DNA from 2 places in the Cryobacterium sp. AP23 genome. Region 2 is predicted to be linked to the other one. Evidence: predicted binding sites of a transcription regulator. Region 2 holds the regulator's gene; the other holds the start of a gene.
What was found. The regulator LexA, encoded in region 2, represses DNA repair genes until DNA is damaged. The targets are predictions, from matches to a motif close to TCGAACANNTGTTCGA.

Region 1 (11,484 bases), 130 kb from region 2:
GCGCGGCGGTGCGGCGTCCATAGTTCTACCTCGCGTACCCAGTTCATCTTCACGACGTTGGGCACGATCGCCAGCAGCGGGTAGGCGCCGGCGACGGAGGCGGCGAGCAGGCTCTGCGCGGTCTTGCCGAGGCCGGGCTCGTCGGCGAGCAGGTAGCTGCGATGGCCGAGGCGGGCGCTCTCGATGAAGCGCGCCTGGTGCCGCATGAGCTCCATGCCGCGCGGGGAGAACCGGTCGACGTTCGGGGCCTCGGGCAGGTCCATGCTGGCGGCCTGGCCGCCGGAGCCGTATTCGAATGCCTTGAAGAGCGGGCCGAGCAGTTCCCAGTTGGCGAGCCTGCGGGCGGAGGACACCGGGGCGGCCTTGACGGCGCTGAAGTCGGGGGCGAGGAACGGGTTGGCGAGCTGGCGGGCCCGCACGGACTGCGGGATGACCTGGTTCTGCGGCACCTCGGGCTTGGCCTCGGGTTCGCGGGTGATGATGAGCTCATCGGGGCTGAGTTCGGCGCCGGATTCCAGCAGCCAGTCGCGGCGGAAGCGCTGCGCGACGGTGGAGACACCGGCATCCGGTTCGAGGAGGGTGATCAGGCTGGTGTCCCTTGCGGCGGTCTTCGCGAGGATCTGCGCGATGCCGTCGAGGCGTTTGAGCAACTCGGCCCGGTTCGCGTCGGTGAGTTCGCCGTCGGCCTTCACCCGGGCGCGTTCCTCGCGCATCAGCAGCGCGATGACCTGGTACTTCGTGCGGTTGGTCGGACCGAGCTTGGCTCCGCTCTGCGCCTTCGCCTCGACCTCGCGCACCTTGCGGGCGAGGATCGGGATGATGGGGGCGTCGTCGTCGCGGGAACGCGGACGTTGACGGGTACGACCGCTGCCGGCGCCGGCGCGGCCCGCTCCGTTGGGGCGGGTGTAGGCCATTTTTCTCCACTTCACACCAGCGCGTACAAACATGCGCGCTCGTCGTGTTGCGCATCCGCAGGATGCCTTTGCGATCGATACGCCGAACCCCAGAATCGAGCAACGCGACGCCGCAACGCTCAGGCACAGGTGCGCTGATCCTTGCAGGGCCACGGTCGAGACACTGACCGGGTTCTCCAGACGTGCCTTCAGTCTATGCCCGTGCCCGGATTCAGCGGTGCATCGGCACCGGGACCTTTGTTCGGACGCCGATGACGATGAACAGCAGCGCGGCGATGAACTGGGCGGACACCCAGCCCTGGCCGTGTAGTTCGATGACCACGATCGGGTTCCACAGCACCGCGATCGGCACCAGGCCGATGAGCCACCACCAGGCCTTCGCCTGGATGACGAAGACGCAGATGATCAGGGCCAGGATGCTCACCACGTAGCGGATGATGACGAAACTGTCCACGTCGAGCAGCGCCAGTCCGGCCAGCAGCGCGATCGCGCCGAGCAGGCCGGGCGCGAGTGCCGACCGGGTGTAGGTGGGTTCTGCCGGGGTGCCCATCAGACGCCCCCTCCCCCGCCGCCGCCGCCTCCGCCGCCGACGGAACCACCGCCGCCTGAGCCCGAACTGGACGAGCTCGCCGCACTGCCGGACCACGCCGACGAGGTGGTGGTGGCGAAGGCGGCCACCCCGGTGGCGAAGTACGCGGCGGAGAACGGCGCGTTGCCGACGTACCAGTCGGGCTGCTCGCGGGTGCCGTCGTAGTAATCACCGAGGACCTTCGACCACTGCTTCTCCTCGCCGGTGAGCACGGCGTACGGCAGCAGCCGTTCATAGAGTTTGAGCACCTGGACGGGGGCGGTCCCGGCCGGTGCGGCGTCGTCCGGCCGGTAGGGCGTGCGCAGGGCGCCCTGGGGGCTCTGCAGCACGCGGAGCCGGTCGGCTTCGGCCAGCGAAATGTACACGATGACGCCTTTCAGGTAGTCGCGGAGTTCGGCGCCGCGAGCGGTGAGCGGGCGCACCTCGACGGTGACTGCAAGCGTAACAATGGCGGCGACCAGTCCCACCGCGAGGGTAAGCGCCGGCCAGGCGCCGGCGACCTCGGTCGCGAACGACATGATGCTCGCCACGAGCGCGAGGATGCCGGTGACGATGGCCGCGGCGATGAGCCAGCGGCGCAAGGCGCCACCCTTGTGCTCGCGGAGGCCGTCGGTGAGCATCCGCTTGCGGGCCGTACTGCGGATCTTCTGTAGCGCGGTGCCCAGCTTGGTGCTCTTCTTCTTGAGGTCGCGGACCGCACCGATCTTCCGGCCGGCGGGGAACAGGGCGGTCAGCACGGCCGTCTCGGTGGCGTCGAGGCCGTCCCGGCTGCGCAGTTCGAGCAGGTAGTGGTTGGTGCCGTCGCCCTCGAGCACCCGCACGTTGCCGCGCACGGCGAACTGCAGGAACTGGGCGGTGAGGGCCCGACTGCCGGCGCGGGCACCGAGGACGTCGCCGGCCTGCAGCAGGTTCGCCCCCGCCGGCGGCAGGTATTCGGGGATGATGGTGGGCCGGCCCGGGGCGCTACGCCACCGGGTGACCCGGGCGATCACGCCGACGACGGCAGCGGCCACCGCGGCCAGTGCCGCGAGCAGGGCGATGGTGGGGAACGGGTTGGCGGTGAACGAGTCGTCCCGGGGCACGAAGGTTCCGTCGGAGAAGCCCACGGCGAGGGCGAGTCCCTCGTGGGGGCCGAGGTCGCGCGCGGTGGCCTCGATCAGCCACTCGTCGCCGGCGGCGGCGCTGGTCAGCGCGTCGCACTCGGCACCGGACGCCGAACTGCCCTGGTAACACGCCGACTGGCCGGTGAGCGCCGGCACCAGGCTGGCTGGCACGTGCACGGTTGCCGAGACGGTGCCGAACGGCTGGGCCCATCCGGTGCCGTTCACCTCCCAGTAGAACTCCTGGTCCGCCGCGTCGTCGGGGAAGAGGATGACGTGGCGCTGGCTGTAGCTGATGACGTAGGTCTGGTCGCCGTGCACGAAACCGTCGGCGGCGATGGTGACGCTGAGGTACTCGGCATCCGAGTCGTCGGAGATGGTCTCGGTCTCGTAGTCCCGGGCGGCGCCGTTCTCGTCGGTGACCGACTCGATGGTGAGACTGGTGGGCTGGCCGCGGTAGTGGGTGGGGATGTTGCGGCGGATGCCGTGGTTCTGGTCGGCCTGGGGGAACTGGGCGATGAGGGTCTCGGTGGTGGCCAGGGTGGAGTGGCCGTCGTCGTCGCGGCCGAGCGTGTAGTCGGCGTGCATGGACGGGAAACTGAAATCATCGACGTCGGCAGGCAGGCTTTGCGCGGCGATCCGCTCCGGAGCAGGGGCCGAGATCGTCTGGGCCGTCGCCCCGGATGCTGCGAACCCGAGGAGTCCGGTGAGCGTCAGCGCGCCCACCGTCAGGCTGGTGAAAAACCGGAGGGGTCTGCGCATGCCTTCATGCTAGCCACCCGCGACCGGTGACCCGGTCACGCGGGTTGGGTTCAGGCGGGTTGGGTACTGACGGGCAGAGCGAGCGGATGCTGCAAGGCGTCGACCAGTGCCGGGCGCAGCTCAGCGAGCCACACGTCGTAGCCGGCTTCGGTGAGACGCAAGCCGTCGGTCGACCACTCTGCGCTGAGCCGGCCGTGAGCGTCGGCCAGTACCGGCCAGAGATCGAGGTACCTGGCCTTCACCGTCGGGGCGAACTGGCGCAGGTGGCGGTTGACCGACCGGATCACCGGCGTGAAGTCTTCTTCCCGCGGCGGCACGGACTGGATGAGCAACCGCGCGCTGGGAAGCTGCTTGCGAAGGTTGCAGAGGATGGTTTCGATGTTGCGCACGATGTACTCGTCCGAACGATGCCAGCCGACGTCGTTGGTGCCCACCTGCAGCACGACCGCGTCAGGAGCCGCCTCCACGACGTCGTCGAGCCGGGCGATCACTTCGTCTGTCGTGTCACCGCTCACCCCGAGGTTGTGAACTTCGAACTCTTGCAGTCGTTCTTGCCAGCGGGCGGCCGCGCTGAGGCCATCACCTACAAACACCACAACTTCAGACATGCTGCCTCCCGCGCTTGCCTTCCATAATGCGTCAGCGGGTGGAGCTTGGCTAGAGTCCAAGCTGGCAACCTACCGTCAGACCGCCACGCGGTGCGGTCGGAGTCCCATCGGCACAACGCTTGCTTCTCCCTCATGTCAATCCTCGCCCCGACCCGGGCCCAACCAGCGTGTCGCGCGGCTTAGTGCTGGTCGTGCTTTTCGAGGGCGACGGGGCTCTTGCTGCGGAGCCGGATGAGCGTCTGGCCGGGATCGACCGCGGCTGGAGGCCGGAGCCAGTAGGTGCCGTGGTGTTCGAAGATCTGCCAGCCCTGGTTGTGTAACAGCAGGTGGTGCGGGCTGCAGAGCAGGATTCCCAGGCGGATGTCGGTGCTGCCGTGGTCGCGAAGCCACTGGTCGAGGTGGTGCACCTCGGTGCGGGAGGGCGGTTTGTCGCAGTCACCCCACATGCAGCCGCCGTCGCGGGCCGCCAGGGCGATGCGTTGGGCCTGGCTGAAGATGCGTTCTTCCCGCCCGAGGTTCAACGGTTGCCCGTCGGCGTCGAAGGTGACCTTGACGGTGCCGGAGGTGCAGATGATCCGGTCGATGGTCTCCTGGGAGACCGGGGCCGGGTTGCCTTCGAGAAAACCGTGGCCGGTGCCGTCCGGGATCGCGACCAAGGCCTCGGTCGGGTCCGCTGCCGGAGCCTTCGGGGTGGCCGTGGTCAGGATCCGCACAGCGGGGGTGCGGCCGCCGAGCATCCGGTCGGGGTTGACGCTGCTGCCGGCTTTGAGCAGGTCGAGGAACCCGTCGGCGGTGAGCTGGTCGGTGCTGCGCGGGTCGTCCTGCACTGCTTTGGCCCAGGCTGCCCGGTCCGGGTCGACGAACCGGACGCCGCCGCGACGGGGACCGGTCAGGCTGTCGTAGAGGTCCAGAATGTACTGGCCTTGCTCCGGCGGGAACAGCCCGTGGAGGTGGACCTGCCCGGTGTCGATTTTCCAGACCTTGAGGTAGCGGTCGTCCCAGGCCTTCTTCTCCCGCACCGCGATGCCCGCCTCGTCGAGGCTGTCGCGCATCCGGCGGGAGCGCTTGAGCAGCTCATCCACGGTCATCCGGGTGGCCTCGATCAGCAGGGTGTGCACGGCGTCGGCGAGCTTCTCCGCGGTGACGACGGTGTCGATATCGCCCAGGCCGGTACGGATCGCATGCGCGGCCGCGACCGACAGCTCGCCGGAGGCCACGGCGCGCGAGATAGGCGCGTACCAGGGCTGTGCAACTGGCTCCGGCGGTGACGCCAGGTCGTCGAACAGGCCGGGTGGCGTGTCCAGCCCGTCCGCGCCGTCGCTTCCATCGGCTTCGTCACGCAACCGCCGCGCCGCGTCGGCCGCTTCTTCTGCGGCCCGAGCGTCAGCCGCTTCGGTGTCGGCGAGCATCCGGCCCACGTCCACGAGCTTCCGGGCGTCCTGACGGGTGGAGCCGGTCAAGTCCTGGATCAGGTCAGCCGGGTTGAGAAAGCCTTGCTGCTGGGCCAGGCCCTGCTGACCCAGCTCGGGCCGGGACCGGTGCTGGAGCGTTTTCGCCATCCAGGTCTGCCGGGTTTCGACCAGCTGCCGCAGCCGGGCCAGGTCCTTCTGGCCGGCGAGCAGTTCGGCATCGGAGAGGGTGTCGTAGTCGGTGCTGCAGGCCCCCAAATGTTCCACCGCTTCGACCGCGGCGACCAGTGAATCAGCGGGCACAACCACCCCCGACACGGCGTCTAGCGCCGTGCCGGGGGTGAATGTGTCTGCGATGGTGGACATGTACTGAGAATAGCTCAGTATCGCAGATCTGTCTGGTCAAATCTAAACTGTGGAGAACTTTTTTTCGACGTATTTTGGGCGCGTCAGCGCCGCGCGTGCCAGGGACACGACCGGGTCACGGGTTAGCTGTGAGAGGCCTCGGATGCAGCGTGGGTGCCCGCTGTTATGACCGATGTGCCGGCTGTAACGTCACCGGAGGGTGCGTCGACGGCTTCAGCATCCGCGACAGTGAAGTCAACGGCCTCGGTGTCAACGGCGGCCGCCTCGGATTCCGCCGCGGCGGTGATGCGGTTGGCCATACCGGTGAAGATCACCCCGTGGAAGGGCAGGATCGAGAACCAGTACAGCCGGCCGCCGAGGCCGCGCGGGAAGAACACCGCGCGCTGCCGGTACACCGACCCGCCGTCCTCCGTGGGCTCCGCCCGCATCTCCAGCCAGGCCCGGCCGGGCACACGCATCTCGGCGCGCAACCGCAGGAAGCTGCCGCGGTCGATCCGTTCGACGCGCCAGAAGTCCAGCACATCGCCGGTCTGCAGGCGGTCGGGATGCCGGCGTCCGCGACGCAGGCCCACTCCCCCGACGACCTTGTCCATCCAGCCGCGCACGGCCCAGGCCAGCGGGAATGAGTACCAGCCGTTTTCGCCGCCGATGCTTTCGATCACACGCCACAGGTCGGCCGGCTTGGCCGAGGTGCGCTTCTCCTTGAGGTCGGTGTAGACGAGGTGGCCGGCCCAGTCCGGGTCGCTGGGCAGCGGGTTGCTCGACGCGCCCTCGGTCGACGCGTTCTGCCAGCTGGTCTCGACGTCACCGTCGCGCATCCGACCGAGCGCCAGGCGCACGGCCCGGCGATACGTGGTCAGGCCCCCCTCCGGCGGAGGGATCACGGCGTCGATGTCGTGCTCGTGCACGACGCAGTCGTACTGCAGCGACGCGATGATCGGCACCGCGAGGCTGCGCGGGATGGGCGTGACCAGGTTGACCCACTGCGACGCCAGCCACGGGGTGAGCACCGGCAGCGGGGCGATGGGCCGCTGGTGCAGCCCCGCCTCGACGGCGTATCCGTTCATCATCTGGCCGTACCGCAGCACATCGGGGCCGCCGATGTCGAAGGTTCGGTTGACGTCGGCCGGCACCTCGGCGGCGGCCTGCAGGTAGTAGAGCACGTCGCGCACGGCGATGGGCTGGATGAAGTTGCGCACCCAGCGGGGTGCGGGCATGTACGGCAGCACGTCGGTGAGGTGGCGGATCATCTCGAACGAGGTGGACCCGGAGCCGATCACGACGCCGGCCTGGAATGCAACGGTGGGCACCCCGGAGTCCAGCAGGATGCGGCCCACCTCGGCCCGTGAACGCAGGTGCGGAGACAGCGTGGGCGTGTCGGGGTGCAGCCCGCCGAGGTACACGATGCGGGACACCCCCGCCGCGGCCGCCGCGGCGGCCACGTTCCGGGCGGCCGTGCGCTCGGTCTCCTCGAAGTCGCCCTTGGCACCCATCGAATGCACGAGGTAGTAGAACACGTCGATGTCCGCACTGGCGGCGGCGACGGACGCCCGGTCGGAGAGGTCGCCCTGGACGATCTCCACCTCGCCGGCCCACGGCACATCGAGCAGTTTCTGCGGGGAACGCACCAGCACTCGCACCTGGTGCCCGGCCTCGAGGAGCTTGGGTACCAGTCGCCCGCCGATGTAGCCGGTGGCGCCGGTGACCAGGATGCGGAGGGCTGTCGTCTCTGTCATTGCGTCAGCCTAGGGCGAGAGTCTGGGCTGGACCTGCAGATTCTCCCGCGGCCACCGCCGCCTGTGGACGGATCCGACGGCGCGGGGCGGTCCTGGGGGAAAATCGCCGCATGGTTCTCCGACTCGACCCGCGGTATCCGCTCGTCTGGCGCACCCCCGACACGATCCAGCTCGGCATCGACCGGCCGCTGGCGATCGTGCCCGGCGTCACGGCGCCGCTCGAGACCGTCGTCGCCGCGCTGCGGGTAGGGGTGCCGAGATCCGGCGCGCTCATGCTCGGCCGGCAGGCCGGGGCGACGGATGCGGCGACCGCCGCCCTGCTGCGGGCCCTGGCCCCTGCGCTGGTCGACCTCGCTCCCCGGCCGGAGCCGCCCGGAATCGACACCGGGTCCGGCACCGCCACCCGACCCGGCGGCGCACCGCCACCGCGACCCGGCCCCGGCGCCCACCCGTCGGTGTGCGTCGACGGGGTTGGGCCGACGGCCGATCGTATCCGGGACCTGCTGGCCGAGTTGGGCATCCGGGTCGTGGCCACCGGCACCCCGGCGCCCGGCCCCGACCTCGCCGTGATCCTGGATCACTTCGTGCTCGCCCCCGAGCGACACGGCCGGTGGTTGCGGCGCGATGTGCCGCATCTGCCGGTGGTGTTCAGCGACGCCGAGGTGCGGATCGGGCCGCTCGTGGAGCCCGGTGCCGGCCCGTGCCTGACCTGCCTGGAGTTGGAGCGGGTCGATGACGACCCGGCCTGGCCCGCGATCGCCTGCCAGTTGTTGCACCGCACCGCACCGACGGAGACGACCCGGCTGGGCATCGAGGCCGCCACCACGGTCGCCGGCATGGTGCACGACCGGGTGTTCGCGGCGTCGAACCAGTTCGCGGCCGCATCCCTCGCGATCGACGCCGCGACGCTGACGGTCAGGCGCCGCGCGCACCGGCCGCACGAGCGGTGCGGATGCCGATTTCTGCCAGAAAACGTGATCGTTCTCGCGGGGAACGCTGCTGGGTACCGGCCGCTGACCAGCTGAGCGACAGGCGTTTGCGGGCCCGGGTGACCCCGACGTAGAGCAGCCGGCGTTCTTCGTCGACCTGCTCGAAGGTGCCGGCGTAGCTGATCGGCACCAGGCCCTCGGAGAGGCCCACCACGAACACGGCGTCCCATTCCAGCCCCTTGGCCGAGTGCAGGGTGGCGAGGGTCACTGCGGCGACGGTGGGTTCGTGCTGGCCGGCCTGGCGTTCCATCAGCTCGTCGGTGAACTGCCGGAACGTGGTGCCGGGAGCGGCCTGGTCGACCAGTCCCATGATCGCGTTCAGCGCCTCCCAGCGGTCCCGCACGGCGCCGCGGGTCTCCGGGGCGGTCTGGCTCCAGCCGAGCCCGCGCAACACGTCGCTGACCGACTTGAACAGCGGCTCCCCCATGATCGACACGGATGCCGCGCGCAGCGACATCACCGCCTGCTTCACCTCCGGCAGGTCGAAGAACCGCTTCGACCCGCGGATCTGGAAGCTCACGCCGACATCCCCCAGCGCCGTCTCGAGCAACGCGGCCTGCACGTTGACCCGGTAGAGCACGGCGATGTTCTCCGGCGCCATGCCGGATTCGATCAGCTCGAAGATGCTCTGGGCGACGCCGCGGGCCTCGGCCATGTCGTTCGGATAGTCGCGCACCATCGGTTCCGTGCCGGACTCGGCGACAGCGGCGTGCAGCGATAACGCACCGGGGCGGCCGCGCATCAGCTGGTTCGCGGTGGCGACGATGGCCGCGGTGGAGCGGTAGTTCTGCTCCAGGCGCACCACTGTGGCGTCCTCGTAGTGCTTGGGGAAGTCGAGCAGGTAGTCGCTGCGGGCGCCCGCGAAGGAGTAGATGGTCTGGCTGGCGTCGCCGACCACGCACAGGTCGCGCCGGTCGCCGAGCCACAGCTTGAGCAGGTCGTACTGCAGCGGGGAGACGTCCTGGAACTCGTCCACGACGAAGAACCGGTACTGCTCGCGCACCTGCAGCGCCACGGAGGGTTCCGCCTCGATCATGCCGGCCATGGCCAGCAGCACGTCTTCGAAGTCGATCTGCTTGCGGTCGTCCTTGAGCCGCTCGTAACCGGCCTGCATGTCCAGGGTCTGGTTGATGTCGAGCCGGCCGGGCAGGGTGCGGCCTGCGGTCGCGTACTGCTCGAGGCTGAGGCCGCTGGTCTTCCGCCACTCGATCTCGCCGGCCAGGTCGCGCAGGGTGGCGGTGTCGAGCTTCAGCTTCAGCTGCTCGGCGGCGTGGCCGAGCAGCCGGCCCTTGCCCTCGAGGATGCGCGGCGCCTGGCCGCCGACGACGTGCGGCCAGAAGTAGTTCAGCTGGCTCAGGGCGGCGGCGTGGAAGGTGCGCGCGGCGACCCCGCCGGCGCCCAGCTGCCGCAGCCGGCCGCGCAGTTCGGCGGCGGCGCGGGCGGTGAAGGTGAGCGCCATCACCCGGTTGGGCGAGTAGGCGCCGCTCATCACGCCGTACGCGATCCGGTGCGTGATGGCGCGGGTCTTGCCGGTTCCGGCGCCGGCCAGCATGCACACCGGCCCGATCAGCGCCTCGGCGGCCACGCGTTGCTGCTCGTCGAGCCCGGTGAGCAGTGACTCTGCGGTGGGCGTCAACGGGTCAGACACCCTGGCGCACCTGCCCGGGGTCGGTGACGACGGCCGGCCGGGCCAGCCAGTCGTCGATGAGGGCGCGGGCGATGGAGGACGGGCCGGGCAGCATGATCCCGTTCTCGGTGTCGGACAGTTCGGCGCGGGTGAACCAGCGCAGGTCGAGGATCTCGGTGCCGTCGGGCACGAGCCCGCCGGAGTGCTGGCCGTCGGCCAGCCGGGCGGTGAAGCCCACCATGATCGACGCCGGGAACGGCCAGGGCTGCGACCCCTGGTAGACCGGGTCGGCCACCCGTATGCCGGATTCTTCGAAGACCTCGCGCACGACGGCGGACTCGAACGATTCGCCCGGTTCGACGAACCCGGCCAGCAGCGAGTACCGGTTGGCCTCCCACATGGCGTTGGAGCCGAGCAGCACCCGGTCGAGCTCGTCGGTGATGAGCACGATCACGGCAGCGTCGGTGCGCGGAAAGACCTGGCTGCCGTCGACGGGACAGTGCCGCACCCAGCCACCGGAGCGCACATCGGTGGCCGCGCCGCAGCGCGGGCAGTGCGGGTGCGAGTCGTGCCAGTGCAGGATGCCGAGGGATTCGGTGAGGATTCCGGTGTCCCGGTCGGAGAGCAGGGTGGCGTATTCGCGGAGGCCCACCCAGCGGGATTCGTCGCTCTCCAGCGCGGCGGCCTGTTCGTCGTCGAGCGGCACGGCCACCAGGGGTGTGCCGACCGGTTCGGCGGCGTCCTCGGCCAGCGACCGGCCGAGGTACACCCGCAGGGCGGATGCGTCCAGCTCGATCGACAGGTCGGCCGGCGCCGGCAGCAGCAGGCGGGGCGCACCGTCGGCGGCGGGCTCGGCGAGCAGCGCCTTGCCCTTCCACAACGGCAGCAGCCGGGTGCCGGCATCCGCCCAGAGGCGTTCGAAAAGGTCCGGCTCGGCGCGGGCGTCGTTGTCGCGATCGACGGCGTGCCTGGACAGTGGCAGCCGGGCCGTGAACCTGAACGACATGGGACCCCTCGGGAGATCGGGCAACACGTGCCGAAGTTGACTGCAGGCGTGGCGAATGGCCTCACCGGGAGGAAGTCGACCTAACCTATAAGGCATGGCCAGATCCCATCTCACTCTAGCCGCGTTGGCCACCAATGCAGTGCCGGAGCTCGACGTCGCCCACGCCCGCAACCACAGTTTCGCAGGCGACGGGTCGTTCGACTCTGCCCTGTTGATCACCCGCGACGAGAAGGAGCTGATCATCAGGGTTCCCACGTCGCAGGCGGCCGAAACCGAACAGTCAGCCGACCTCGTGGCGCTCCGCGCCCTCACCACCGGCAACCGCAGCCGGCTGCCGTTCGACGTGCCGGTGTTCGTGGGTCAGGCCCCGTTCGAGAA
Region 2 (11,484 bases):
GGGCGGCCGGTGGAGCCGAGGTTACGCGCCGGAGACATCCAGCGCCTCGGCGAGGGTGAAGGCGCCGGCGTAGAGGGCCTTGCCCACGATCGCGCCTTCCAGGCCGAGGGGCACCAGCTCGCGCAGGGCGGCGATGTCATCGAGGCTGGCGATGCCGCCGGATGCGATCACGGGCCGGTGGGTGCGCTCCATGACCTCGCGCAGCAGTTCGATGTTCGGTCCCTTGAGGGTGCCGTCCTTGGTGACGTCGGTGACGACATAGCGGGTGCAGCCGGCCTCTTCGAGGCGCTCGAGCACCGTCCACAGGTCGCCGCCGTCCTTGGTCCAGCCGCGGGCGGCGAGGGTGGTGCCGCGCACGTCCAGGCCGACGGCGATGGAGTCGCCGTACTGCGCGATCACGCTGGCGGCCCACTCCGGGTTCTCCAGCGCGGCGGTGCCCAGGTTGATGCGTTTGACGCCGGTGCCCAGTGCCGCCTCGAGCGACCGGTCGTCGCGGATGCCGCCGGAGAGTTCCACGTTCACGCCGCGCAGCTGCTTGATGACCTTCTTGAGCACACCGGTGTTGTTGCCACGACCGAACGCCGCGTCGAGGTCGACGAGGTGGATCCACTCGGCGCCCTGGTTCGCCCAGTCGAGCGCGGCATCCATCGGGTCGCCGTAGTTGGTCTCGGTGCCGGCCTCGCCCTGGGTCAGGCGCACGGCTTTGCCGCCCGCAACGTCGACGGCCGGGAGGAGGACCAGTTTCGGGGTCTTGTTGAACTCGGTCATGGGGGTGCCTTTTTCGTGATTGTGCGGCAGCGCGCGGCGGCCGCGGGTGGGAAGACTAGTCGCGGAGGGTGCCGAGCCAGTTCGACAGCAGGCGGATGCCGGCGTCGCCGCTCTTCTCGGGGTGGAATTGGGTGGCCGACAGCGGACCGTTTTCGACGGCCGCGAGGAACCGGCCGCCGTGCTCGGCCCAAGTGAGGCGGGGAACCGGGAATGGCGGCATCACGTCGAGCGTCCAGTCCTGGGCGGCATAGGAGTGCACGAAGTAGAACCGTTCCTCCTCGAGGCCCCGGAACAGGACGGAATCCGGGTCGGGCGTGACGGTGTTCCAGCCCATGTGCGGCAACACCGGGGCGGGCAGCGCGGTCACCGTGCCGGGCCATTCGCCGAGTCCCTCGGTGTCGGTGCCGCGTTCGACGCCGTGCTCGAACATGACCTGCATGCCCACGCAGATGCCCATCACCGGGCGCCCGCCGGAGAGACGCTTGTCGATGATGTCACCGCCGTGGGCCTCGTTCAGGGCGGCCATCACCGCGCTGAACGCGCCGACGCCGGGCACGAGGAGTCCGTCGGCCTCGAGCGCGAGCTTGCGGTCACCGGTGAGGGTGACGTCCGCGCCGGCCAGCTCCAGCGCCTTGACGGCGGAGTGCACGTTTCCGGTGCCGTAGTCGAGCACGACCACCTTGGTCATAGCGCGCCCTTGGTGGACGGGATGCCGCTCACGAGGGCGTCGTACGCCTTGGCCTGGCGGAACGCGCGGGCGAAGGCCTTGAATTCGGCCTCGGCGATGTGGTGCGGGTCGCGGCCGCCGACGACGGTGACGTGCACGGTGAGGGCGGCGTTGAAGGCGATGGCCTCGAAGACGTGCCGCACCATCGACCCGGTGAAGTGGCCGCCGATGAGGTGGAATTCGAAGCCGGCCGGTTCGCCGGTGTGTACGAGGTAGGGCCGGCCGGAGATGTCGACGACGGCCTGCACGAGCGCTTCGTCCAGCGGCACGAGGGCGTCGCCGTAGCGGGAGATGCCGGACTTGTCACCGAGGGCCTGCTTGATCGCCTGGCCGAGCACGATGCCGATGTCTTCGACGGTGTGGTGTACGTCGATTTCGATGTCGCCCTTGGCGTGCACGGTGAGGTCGGTCAGGGAGTGCTTCGCGAACGCGGTGAGCAGGTGGTCGTAGAACGGCACGGTGGTGTGGATGTCGCTCACCCCGGTGCCGTCCAGGTCGATGGAGAGGTCGATGCTCGATTCGCTCGTTTCGCGCTGCAGGTGGGCACGGCGAGGCGAAGGCGTGACGTTGCTCATGGCGTTAGTTTATTCGGCTGACGGACGAAGCCGTGCGATGGCGTCGAGGAAGGCGCTGGTCTCGGCCTCGGTGCCGGCCGAAACGCGCAGGTGGCCGGGGATGCCCATGTCGCGGATCAGGATGCCTTCTGCGAGCAGGGCTTCGAAGACCGCGCGCGGATCGGCCACGCCCCCGAACAACACGAAGTTGCTGCCGCTGCGCAACGGGCGGAAGCCGAGTGCCGTCAGTTCCGTCACGATCCGGTCGCGCTGCACGCGGATGTCGTCCACCATGGCGAGCATTTCGCCCGTGTGCGCGAGCGCGGCGACGGCGGCCGCCTGGGTGAGGGCGGAGAGGTGGTAGGGCAGCCGCACCAGCCGGAGCGCATCCGTGACGGCCGCATCGGCGGCCAGGTAGCCCACCCGTACTCCCGCGAACGCGAAGGCCTTACTCATGGTGCGTGACACCAGCAGGCGCGGGCGGCCCGCGAGGAGGCTGAGGGCGCTCTCGGTGCCGACCGGGGCGAATTCGGCATAGGCCTCGTCGACGACGACGATGCCGGGGGTGGCGTCGTAGACGGCAGCGATGGTCTCCAGTGACAGCGGTGTGCCGGTGGGGTTGTTCGGGGAGCAGAGGAAGACGATGTCGGGGGTCGTCTCGTTCACCCAGCGCACGGCCGTCTCCGGCGAGAGCTCGTAGTCGGCGTCGCGGCCGCCGGGGATCCAGTCGGTGTCGGTTCCGGAGGCGAGGATCGAGTACATCGAGTAGGTCGGCGCGTAGCCGAGCAGGGAACGGCCCGGACCGCCGAAGGCCTGCAGCACCTGCTGCAGCACCTCGTTGGAGCCGTTCGCGGCCCAGATGTTGTCCCGGGTGAGGCCGTGGCCGAGGTAACCGGCGAGGGCGTCACGCAGCGGGGTGAACTCGCGGTCGGGGTACCGGTTCACGGTGAGGATCGCGTCGGCGAGGGCCTGGGCGATGTCGGCGGCGACGGCCGGCGGGATCGGGTGGGTGTTCTCGTTGACGTTCAACGCCACCGGCACGTGCAGCTGCGGTGCACCGTAGGGGATCTTTCCGCGGAGGTTGGCACGCAGGGGCAGGTCGTCGAGGCTGGTCACCCGAACAAGCTTAGTTGCGCGGCGCCCCGCCTCCCTGTCGGCAGGAGTTCTGCCGGGAGGCTCAGTAGCCGGCGGGAAGGGCGAGACGCTGGCCGGGCTGCACGGACTCGGACGCCAGCTGGTTGAGGTTCACGATGTCGGCGATCACGTCACGCGGGTCCTGCTTGGGTGCGATCGACTGGGCCAGATCCCAGAGGGACTGCCCGGCGTCGACGGTGATGTATTCGAAGGCGGCGGCGCCCACGTTCGCGGTGCCCTCCGCCGCGGCGACGCCGCCGTTGACGGCGACGGCGATGGACCCCAGGACCAGGGGCAGGGCGGCGAGGGTGGTCAGCACGACGCGTCCGCGGCGGGTGAGCCGCAGGTGCGTTCGCGGCGCGGTGGCGGCGGTGGCCGTGGCGTGGCCGGTGGAACGAGCCGATCGGTCGGCGATCGTGCCGGGCTTCACTGCATATGCTGCGCTCATGTCAGACCTCCTGGTAACGCATCCGGCCCTCGGCCGGGAGGGCCGGATGCGAATCTATGTTCCGAATATATCTTCGAGTGTTCGAACAATCAACCCTGTTTCCGGATAATATGAAAAGAAATTTCGCAACACACTCGAATGCATGTCTAGTAATCGCTGTCAGTTTGGCTACAGTTTCGATCGGGTAGCAGTACTCAAACAGACACCACCGACATTCACTTCTGACGCGTCACGCAGATCGTCGGAAGCACCATTCAGACCCAACCAGGAGGAGCGACAACGTGGCACAGGAGAGCACACCTCGGGACAAGGGCACCACGCGGCGCCGCAAGAGCCTGAGCGATAAACAACGCGCCATCATGGACGTTATCCAGCGCTCGGTGCGCGACCGCGGGTATCCGCCGAGCATGCGGGAGATCGGCGACGCCGTCGGCCTGTCCTCGCTGTCGAGCGTGACCCATCAGCTGCACCAGCTCGAGTTGAGCGGCTACCTGCGCCGCGACCCGAACCGGCCGCGCGCGCTCGAGGTGCTCATCGAGCTGCCGCAGTCCGGTGAGGACGTCACGCCGGGCGCTGCCGACGACTACCAGTCCGGCATTCAGGTGGGCGACGCGGCGATGGTGCCGCTCGTCGGCCGGATCGCCGCCGGTATCCCGATCATGGCGGACCAGCAGATCGACGAGATCTTCCCGCTCCCCCGCCAGCTCGTGGGCAAGGGTGAACTGTTCATGCTCAAGGTCGTCGGTGACTCGATGATCGACGCGGCCATCTGCGACGGCGACTGGGTCGTCATCCGTCAGCAGAAGACCGCGGAGAACGGCGAGATCGTCGCGGCCATGCTCGACGGCGAGGCCACCGTGAAGGTGCTGCGGCAGCGCGACGGCCACACCTGGCTGCTCCCCCGCAACACCAACTTCGAGCCGATCCTGGGCGACTACGCCGAGGTGCTCGGCAAGGTCGTCGCGGTGCTGCGCTCGGTCTGAGACGCCTCCTGAACCACGAACAGGCCCGGTCCCGTGAGGGGACCGGGCCTGTTGTCGTTCAGCGGCGCTTCCGAGCCGGGGAGGCTTAGCCCAGCGTCGCCCGCACCGCCCGGGTGGCGTCGACGATGTTGCGCAGTGAATCGACGGTCTCGGCGTACCCGCGGGTCTTCAGGCCGCAGTCGGGGTTGACCCACACCTGCCGGGCCGGAATCGACTCGAGTGCCCGCTCGAGCAGTTCGGTGATCTCCGCCACGCCCGGTACCCGTGGGGAGTGGATGTCGTAGACGCCCGGGCCGATGCCGTGGTCGAACCCGCTGGTCTGGATGTCCTGCACGACCTCCATCTTCGACCGGGCGGCCTCGATGCTTGTGACGTCGGCGTCCAGGTTGCGGATCGCGTCGATCACGACCCCGAACTCGGAATAGCAGAGGTGGGTATGGATCTGGGTCTCGTCGGCGACGCCGGCGGTGGCGAGCCGGAACGAGCCGACCGACCAGTTCAGGTAGTCGGCGTGGTCCTTCTTCTTCAGCGGCAGCAACTCGCGCAGGGCCGGTTCGTCAACCTGCACCACCTGGATGCCGGCGGCCTCGAGGTCGGCGATCTCGTCGCGCAGCGCCAGGGCCACCTGGCGGGCGGTCTCCCCCAGCGGCTGGTCATCGCGCACGAACGACCAGGCGAGGATGGTGACCGGTCCGGTGAGCATGCCCTTGACCGGCTTGGCGGTGAGGGTCTGGGTGTAGCTGGACCACTCCACGGTGATCGGCGCCGGCCGTGAGACGTCGCCCCAGAGGATCGACGGGCGGGTGCACCGGCTTCCGTAGGACTGCACCCAGCCATTCTCGGTGACGGCGAAGCCGTCGAGGTTCTCGGCGAAGTACTGCACCATGTCGTTGCGCTCGGGTTCGCCGTGCACCAGCACGTCGAGGCCGAGGTCTTCCTGCAGCTGCACGACGCGGCTGATCTCGGCGCGCATCAGGTCGCGGTAGTCGTCGGGGGCGAGTTCGCCGGAGACGAGGCGGGCGCGGGCCCGGCGGATGTCACCGGTTTGCGGGAACGAGCCGATGGTGGTCGTCGGCAGCGGCGGTAGGTCCAGTGCCGCTGACTGGGCGGCGAGCCGGGTCTCGTAGTCGCCGCGGCTGTAGTCGGCCGGCGTGAGGGTGGCGAGTCGGTCGCGCACGGCACCGTCGCGCACGCCGGGCGAGACGCGGCGCTCGGCCAGCAACGCGGTGGCCGCGTCCAGCTCGGCCTGGATAGCGTCCTTGCCGTCGGTGAGCCCGCGGGCGAGGGTGGCGACCTGGCCGATCTTCTGGTCGGCGAAGGCCAGCCAGCCGGCGAGCTCGGCGGCCAGCTTGGTTTCGTCCTCAACGTCGTGCGGCAGGTGCTGCAGTGAGGTGGAGCTGGAGACCGCGATGTGCTCGCTCAGGGCTCCGAGCCGGCCGAGGGTGTCGAAGGCGGCGGCGAGGTCACCGCGCCAGATGTTGTGCCCGTCGATGACGCCGGCGACGAGGGTGACGTCGGCCAGCCCGGGGACGGCGGCGGGCACGGTGCCGCGCACGAGGTCCAGGCCGATGGCCTCGACCGCGGTGGCGGCCAGCACGGGAAGGGCATCGTCCAGGCTGCCGTAGGGCGCGGCCACGAACAGCGCGGGCCGGGCGGCCAGTCCGCCGAGGGCACCGTAAGCCTGGGCGAGGGCGGCGAGGGCCCGGTCGCGGGGGATGTCGATGCTCTCGCTGACCAGGCCGGGCTCGTCCAGCTGCACCCACTGGGCGCCCGCAGCGGCGAGGCGTTCGATCAGGGTCCCGTAGACCGGGAGGAGGTCGGCGAGGCGGTCGAGCGGGTGGAAGCCGGCCGGCGCGTCTTCGCTCGGCTTGGCCAGGAGCAGGAGGGTGACCGGGCCGACGAGGACCGGGCGGGTGAGGAAGCCATCCGCGAGGGCCTCTTCGAACTCCCGCACAATGCGGTCACTGGCGAGGTGGAAGTTGGTCTCCGGGCCGATTTCGGGCACGAGGTAGTGGTAGTTGGAGTCGAACCACTTGGTCATCTCCAAGGGCAGGTTCTCGCCGGCGCCGCGCGCCAGGGTGAAGTAGCCCGCCAGGTCGAGGTGTCCGTCGGCGTCGACGAGGTCCTGGAAGCGGGCCGGGATGGCGCCTACGGCGACCTGGGCGTCCAGCACCTGGTCGTAGAAGGAGAAGCTCTCCGGAATCGAGGAGTCGGTGCGGCCCAGGCCGAGGCTCGCGAGGCGTTCGCGGGTGGCACGGCGAAGTGCGGCAGCGGCCGATTCGAGTTCGGCGGCGGTGATCGTGCCCGCCCAGAAGGCCTCGACGGCCTTCTTCAGCTCGCGGCGGCGCCCGATCCGGGGGTAGCCGAGGATCGTTCCGGTGGGGAAGGTGGGGAAGGCGGGGCCGGTGGTGGTCATCAGTAGGACTCCTTCGTGGAGGGAGTACCGGCGCTGACACTGGCGGTACTGGTCGAGGGATGAATCGGGGACGGGAAGCGGGACACGGCCGATTCTGCCGGGGCGAGGGCGCCGGCGCGGTCGAGCACGGCGAGCACGGTATCGTGCTGGTTGAAGGCGTAGAGGTGGAGGCCGGGAGCGCCGCCGGCGATGAGCTTCTCGGCGAGGGCGGCGGCGTGGGCGATGCCGATCTCGCGCTGACCCTCCGCCGTCGGCTCGATCTCGAGCTGAATGGCGAGGTCGCTGGGCAGCTCCTCACCGGACAGTTCCAGGATGCGGCGCAGCCGGCCGGGGCTGGTGACGGGCATGATGCCGGGGAGGATCGGGAATTCCACCCCGGCGTCCCGGGCCCGCTGGATGAAGCTGAGGTAGTGGTCGGCGTGGAAGAAGAGCTGGGTGATGGCCAGGTTCGCGCCGGCGGCCTGTTTGGCCAGCAAGGTGTCGATGTCCTGCGCGGTGGAGCGGGAACGCGGGTGGCCGTTCGGGAACGCGGCCACGGCGATCCGCACGTGCTCGCGTTCGGTCTTCACCGCGCGCGCGCGCGGCAGGCCGGGGATCGGGGTCTCCTGGTACGGCACCCGTTCGGCCTGCACCCGGTGGATCAGCTGCACCAGCTCACCGGCGGAGTGCAGGTCGCCGAGGAAGGCGTCATTCTCGGTCAGGCCCGCCGGCGGGTCGCCGCGGAGGGCGAGGAAGCTGCGCACACCGGCGTCGAGGAACTCGCGGATCAGGCTGCTCGCCTCCGCATGCGAGGAGCCGACGCAGGTGAGGTGCGCCATCGGGTCCACCGTGGTGGCCTGGCGGATGTAGCGCAGCACGTCCAGGGATGAGGTGCGGGAGGAGCCGCTGGCTCCGTAGGTCACCGAGATGAACGTCGGTCCGGCGGCGGCCAGGGTATCGATCGTGGAGTGCAGCGCGGTCGCGGCGGCACCCGTTTTGGGCGGGTAGAGCTCGAACGAGAACGGGGTGCCGTACCGACAGGCGGGATCCGCGGGTGGCGGTGCTGGGGTCGCTGTCATGGTTCCTCATTCGGCATGGGTACTGCAACAGAAAACGGCCTGGCGGCCGCGGACCGCCAGGCAAACCAGGCAGCTCCTCGCGGGCGGATGCCGGGCTCGGCTGTCGCTCCATGCCGGGAGGGTGAGCGTTCCGGCAACGATTGAGACGACTCTAGCCCCGGTCAATCCCGGGGCACAGTCGCACGGCCGAATATTACCTCCGGCGGCGAAACCCGTCGCGGATCCACCCCTCTCCAACAATGACTGGCCCATTTTCGCTAGTCCGGAGGGTGCCCGCACTAGCAAAACTGGGCCAGTCATGAACAACGAAGGGCGGCACCCGCTCCGGTGACGGATGCGGGTGCCGCCCAGCGGCGTGGAACGGGTCAGGCGGTGATCGCCGGGGCCACCACGAACGGGGTGAACTGGGCTTCGATACCGGGGGAAACGAGCGCGGTGACGAGGGTGCCGGTCTCGGCGTAGTCGAGCGCAAGCACCTTGCCCTGGCCGTGCAGGATCGGGATGAGATCACCGCGGTCGTAGGGAATCAGCAGGTCAAGCCGGATCTCGGGCTTGGGCAGCATGGTCTCGACGGCGGCGAGGACCGCGCCGATGCCCTCGCCGGAGCGGGCCGACACGAAGATCGCGTGCGGGGACAGTCCCCGCAGCACGAGCCGGTCGTCGTCGCTGACCAGGTCGCTCTTGTTGAAGACGACCAGTTCCGGGATGTCGCTGGCACCGACCTCGCCGATGACCTCACGAACCGTGGCCAGCTGGCTGGCCGGGTCGGGGTGGGAGGCGTCGACGACGTGGATGATGACGTCCGAGTCGGCGACCTCTTCGAGGGTGGAGCGGAAGGCCTCCACCAGCTGGTGCGGCAGGTTGCGCACGAAGCCGACGGTGTCGGTGAAGGTGTACAGCCGGCCATCCGCGGTGCTGGACTTGCGCACGGTGGCGTCCAGGGTCGCGAAGAGGGAGTTCTCTACCAGCACGCCGGCCTTGGTGATGCGGTTCAGCAGGCTGGACTTGCCGGCGTTGGTGTAGCCGACGATGGCCACGGACGGCACCGCGTTGCGCTTGCGGTTGGCTCGCTTGGCCTCGCGGGCCGGCTTCATCTCGATCATCTGCTTCTTGAGCCGGGACATCCGGGTGTGGATGCGGCGACGGTCGAGTTCGATCTTCGTCTCACCGGGTCCGCGGGATCCCATACCGGCTCCGGCGCCACCGACCTGGCCACCGGCCTGGCGGGACATCGAGTCACCCCAGCCGCGCAGGCGGGGAAGCAGGTAGGCGAGCTGGGCGAGTTCGACCTGCGCCTTGCCCTCCCGGCTCTTGGCGTGCTGGCTGAAGATGTCGAGGATCACGGCGGTGCGGTCGATGACCTTCACCTTGACCACGTCTTCCAGGGCACGGCGCTGGCTGGGCGCCAGTTCGGAGTCGGCGATCACGGTGTCGGCGCCGAGCGCCGCCACGATGGACGCCAGTTCGAGGGCCTTGCCCTTGCCGAGGTAGGTGCTCGGGTCGGGGGTGGCGCGGCGCTGCAGCAGGCCGTCGAGCACGGTGGCACCGGCGGTCTCGGCCAGGGCCGCGAGTTCACGCATGGAGTTCTCGGCATCGAGCAGGCTGCGGGCGGAGTACACCCCGATCAGCACCACGTTCTCGAGGCGCAGCTGGCGGTATTCGACCTCGGTGACGTCCTGCAGTTCGGTGGAGAGTCCACCGACGCGGCGCAGGGCGTTGCGGTCTTCACGTTCGGTCTGTTCGCCGTCGTGGTCGCCGCCGTCGAAGCCGCCGTCGGCCGGGCGGGCCTGCAGGGCTTGCGCCGATCCGCTGGCGAAGAGGGAGTAGCCGGACGAACGGCTCTCGGCGCTGGCCAGCACGCGCGCAACTACATCGTCATCGTCGTCGTGTGGAGCGGTTGAATCAGTCATTGCTTTAACTCTAGTTCCTCTTCTTTCGATAAGTTCGTTGTATGGCTTCCGAACACTATTTCTCGTCGGCTCCGGGCAGCGACCTGAAATTGCGGCAGATCACCGTGAAGATCGCCGGTGCTATCCGCGAGGTCACGACCGCGAACGCGATCTTCTCCCCCGAACACATCGACACCGGCACCAAGGTGCTGATGCGTGAAGCCCCGCTGCCCTCCGGCGGCGGGGATGTTCTCGACCTCGGCTGCGGCTGGGGCCCGATCAGCCTGCACCTGGCCCTCGCCGACCCGACCGCCACCGTCTGGGCAGTGGATGTCAATGAACGAGCCCTCGACCTGGTGCGCATGAACGCAGCCAACCTCGGGCTCACCAACATCAACGCCGTGCTGCCCGCCGATGTTCCCGCGACGGTGTCCTTCGCCGGTATCTGGTCGAATCCGCCCATCCGGGTGGGCAAGGCCGAGCTGCACTCGATGCTCGAGCACTGGCTGCCGCGCCTGCAGCCGGGCACGGATGCCTGGCTCGTCGTGCAGCGGAACCTCGGCTCGGATTCGCTGCACCGTTGGCTCGCCGAGGAGTTCCCCGGCGCCGGCCGGCCCGGCGCCCTCGAGGTCTCCCGCTATGCGACCGACAAGGGTTTCCGCATCCTGCAGGCGCACAAACCCACCTGATCTTCTCCTCAGCTCCGGCGCGGTCGGGTCTGTCCGCTCGGCTCGTGTCCGAACCGAACATCAGTGGACGGGCTGGAAGTAGTTCTCGATCACCCAGTCCGACACCCGGTGCCCGAGTTCGTTGCCGTCGGTCATCGCCGAACGGAAGTGCAGCCCCAGCCAGATCCTGGCGTCCATGGTGTCCTGGTCCAGCTGCGCAGCACTGTCGTAGTGCCGGGTGACGGTGCCTCCGACGAGGTTCAGGTCGAGGGTCTCCGCGCCGAACAGGTAGCTCAACGTGTTCGACGCCGCCCCGACGTTGCAGGCGTGACCGCTGACGTAGTCCGGATACGGCGGGGTTACCGGCGCGAGCGGGATCCAGCCGGGTTCCGCCTCTGTCGCCGGGTTGCCGTCTGTGTCGGCCAGTTCGATCGCGGTGATCGGGCGCCAGAAGCCGTACTCGTACTTCGAGTTCCAGCAGGCGATCAGGGTGTCGGCCAGCGACGTGTCCATCAGCGCGAACGCGCGGGCGCTCTCGACGATGTCGTCCCCACGCCGCGTCACCTCGTCGCGCAGGCCGGCTTGCAGCTGGCTAACAATGTTGAAGTTGTAGAACAACGCTGTCGCGGTCTGCTCCGGGGTGCGGGAGGATCCTTCGCTCTCGCCGTAGTCCCGCACTTCCGCGAATTCCTGCGCGTACGTGTCGCTGGTCATCGCCGGCGGTCCGGGAAGAGGGAAGTCGGCCGGCGAATCGTAGGTGAGCGGCTCGACGAATCCGAGCCAGGGCACCGCGAACTCGGCGTTCGACGGCGGTGTCGGTCGCCACACCCCGGGGGCGG

Region 1: the regulator LexA is predicted to act here: its motif matches at 5,801-5,816, upstream of ACU5E9_RS19215 (DUF222 domain-containing protein).

Annotation. Positions count from the first base shown of each region.
Region 1 is NZ_CM133415.1:4,072,554-4,084,037, reverse strand. Features, by position in the region: gene ACU5E9_RS19235 (DEAD/DEAH box helicase) at 1-914, opposite strand, end outside; gene ACU5E9_RS19230 (DUF6804 family protein) at 1,126-1,464, opposite strand; gene ACU5E9_RS19225 (DUF2207 domain-containing protein) at 1,464-3,365, opposite strand; gene ACU5E9_RS19220 (GDSL-type esterase/lipase family protein) at 3,416-3,973, opposite strand; gene ACU5E9_RS19215 (DUF222 domain-containing protein) at 4,153-5,748, opposite strand; gene ACU5E9_RS19210 (SDR family oxidoreductase) at 5,871-7,484, opposite strand; gene ACU5E9_RS19205 (TOMM precursor leader peptide-binding protein) at 7,595-8,509, shown strand; gene ACU5E9_RS19200 (ATP-dependent helicase) at 8,400-10,121, opposite strand; gene nudC (NAD(+) diphosphatase) at 10,114-11,106, opposite strand; gene ACU5E9_RS19190 (phosphotransferase) at 11,201-11,484, shown strand, end outside.
Region 2 is NZ_CM133415.1:4,199,812-4,211,295, reverse strand. Features, by position in the region: gene ACU5E9_RS19795 (SseB family protein) at 1-38, opposite strand, end outside; gene priA (bifunctional 1-(5-phosphoribosyl)-5-((5-phosphoribosylamino)methylideneamino)imidazole-4-carboxamide isomerase/phosphoribosylanthranilate isomerase PriA) at 22-768, opposite strand; gene hisH (imidazole glycerol phosphate synthase subunit HisH) at 824-1,456, opposite strand; gene hisB (imidazoleglycerol-phosphate dehydratase HisB) at 1,453-2,070, opposite strand; gene ACU5E9_RS19775 (histidinol-phosphate transaminase) at 2,080-3,165, opposite strand; gene ACU5E9_RS19770 (LysM peptidoglycan-binding domain-containing protein) at 3,227-3,631, opposite strand; gene lexA (transcriptional repressor LexA) at 3,913-4,614, shown strand; gene metE (5-methyltetrahydropteroyltriglutamate--homocysteine S-methyltransferase) at 4,700-7,030, opposite strand; gene ACU5E9_RS19755 (methylenetetrahydrofolate reductase) at 7,030-8,088, opposite strand; gene hflX (GTPase HflX) at 8,454-9,998, opposite strand; gene ACU5E9_RS19745 (class I SAM-dependent methyltransferase) at 10,040-10,666, shown strand; gene ACU5E9_RS19740 (vanadium-dependent haloperoxidase) at 10,727-11,484, opposite strand, start outside.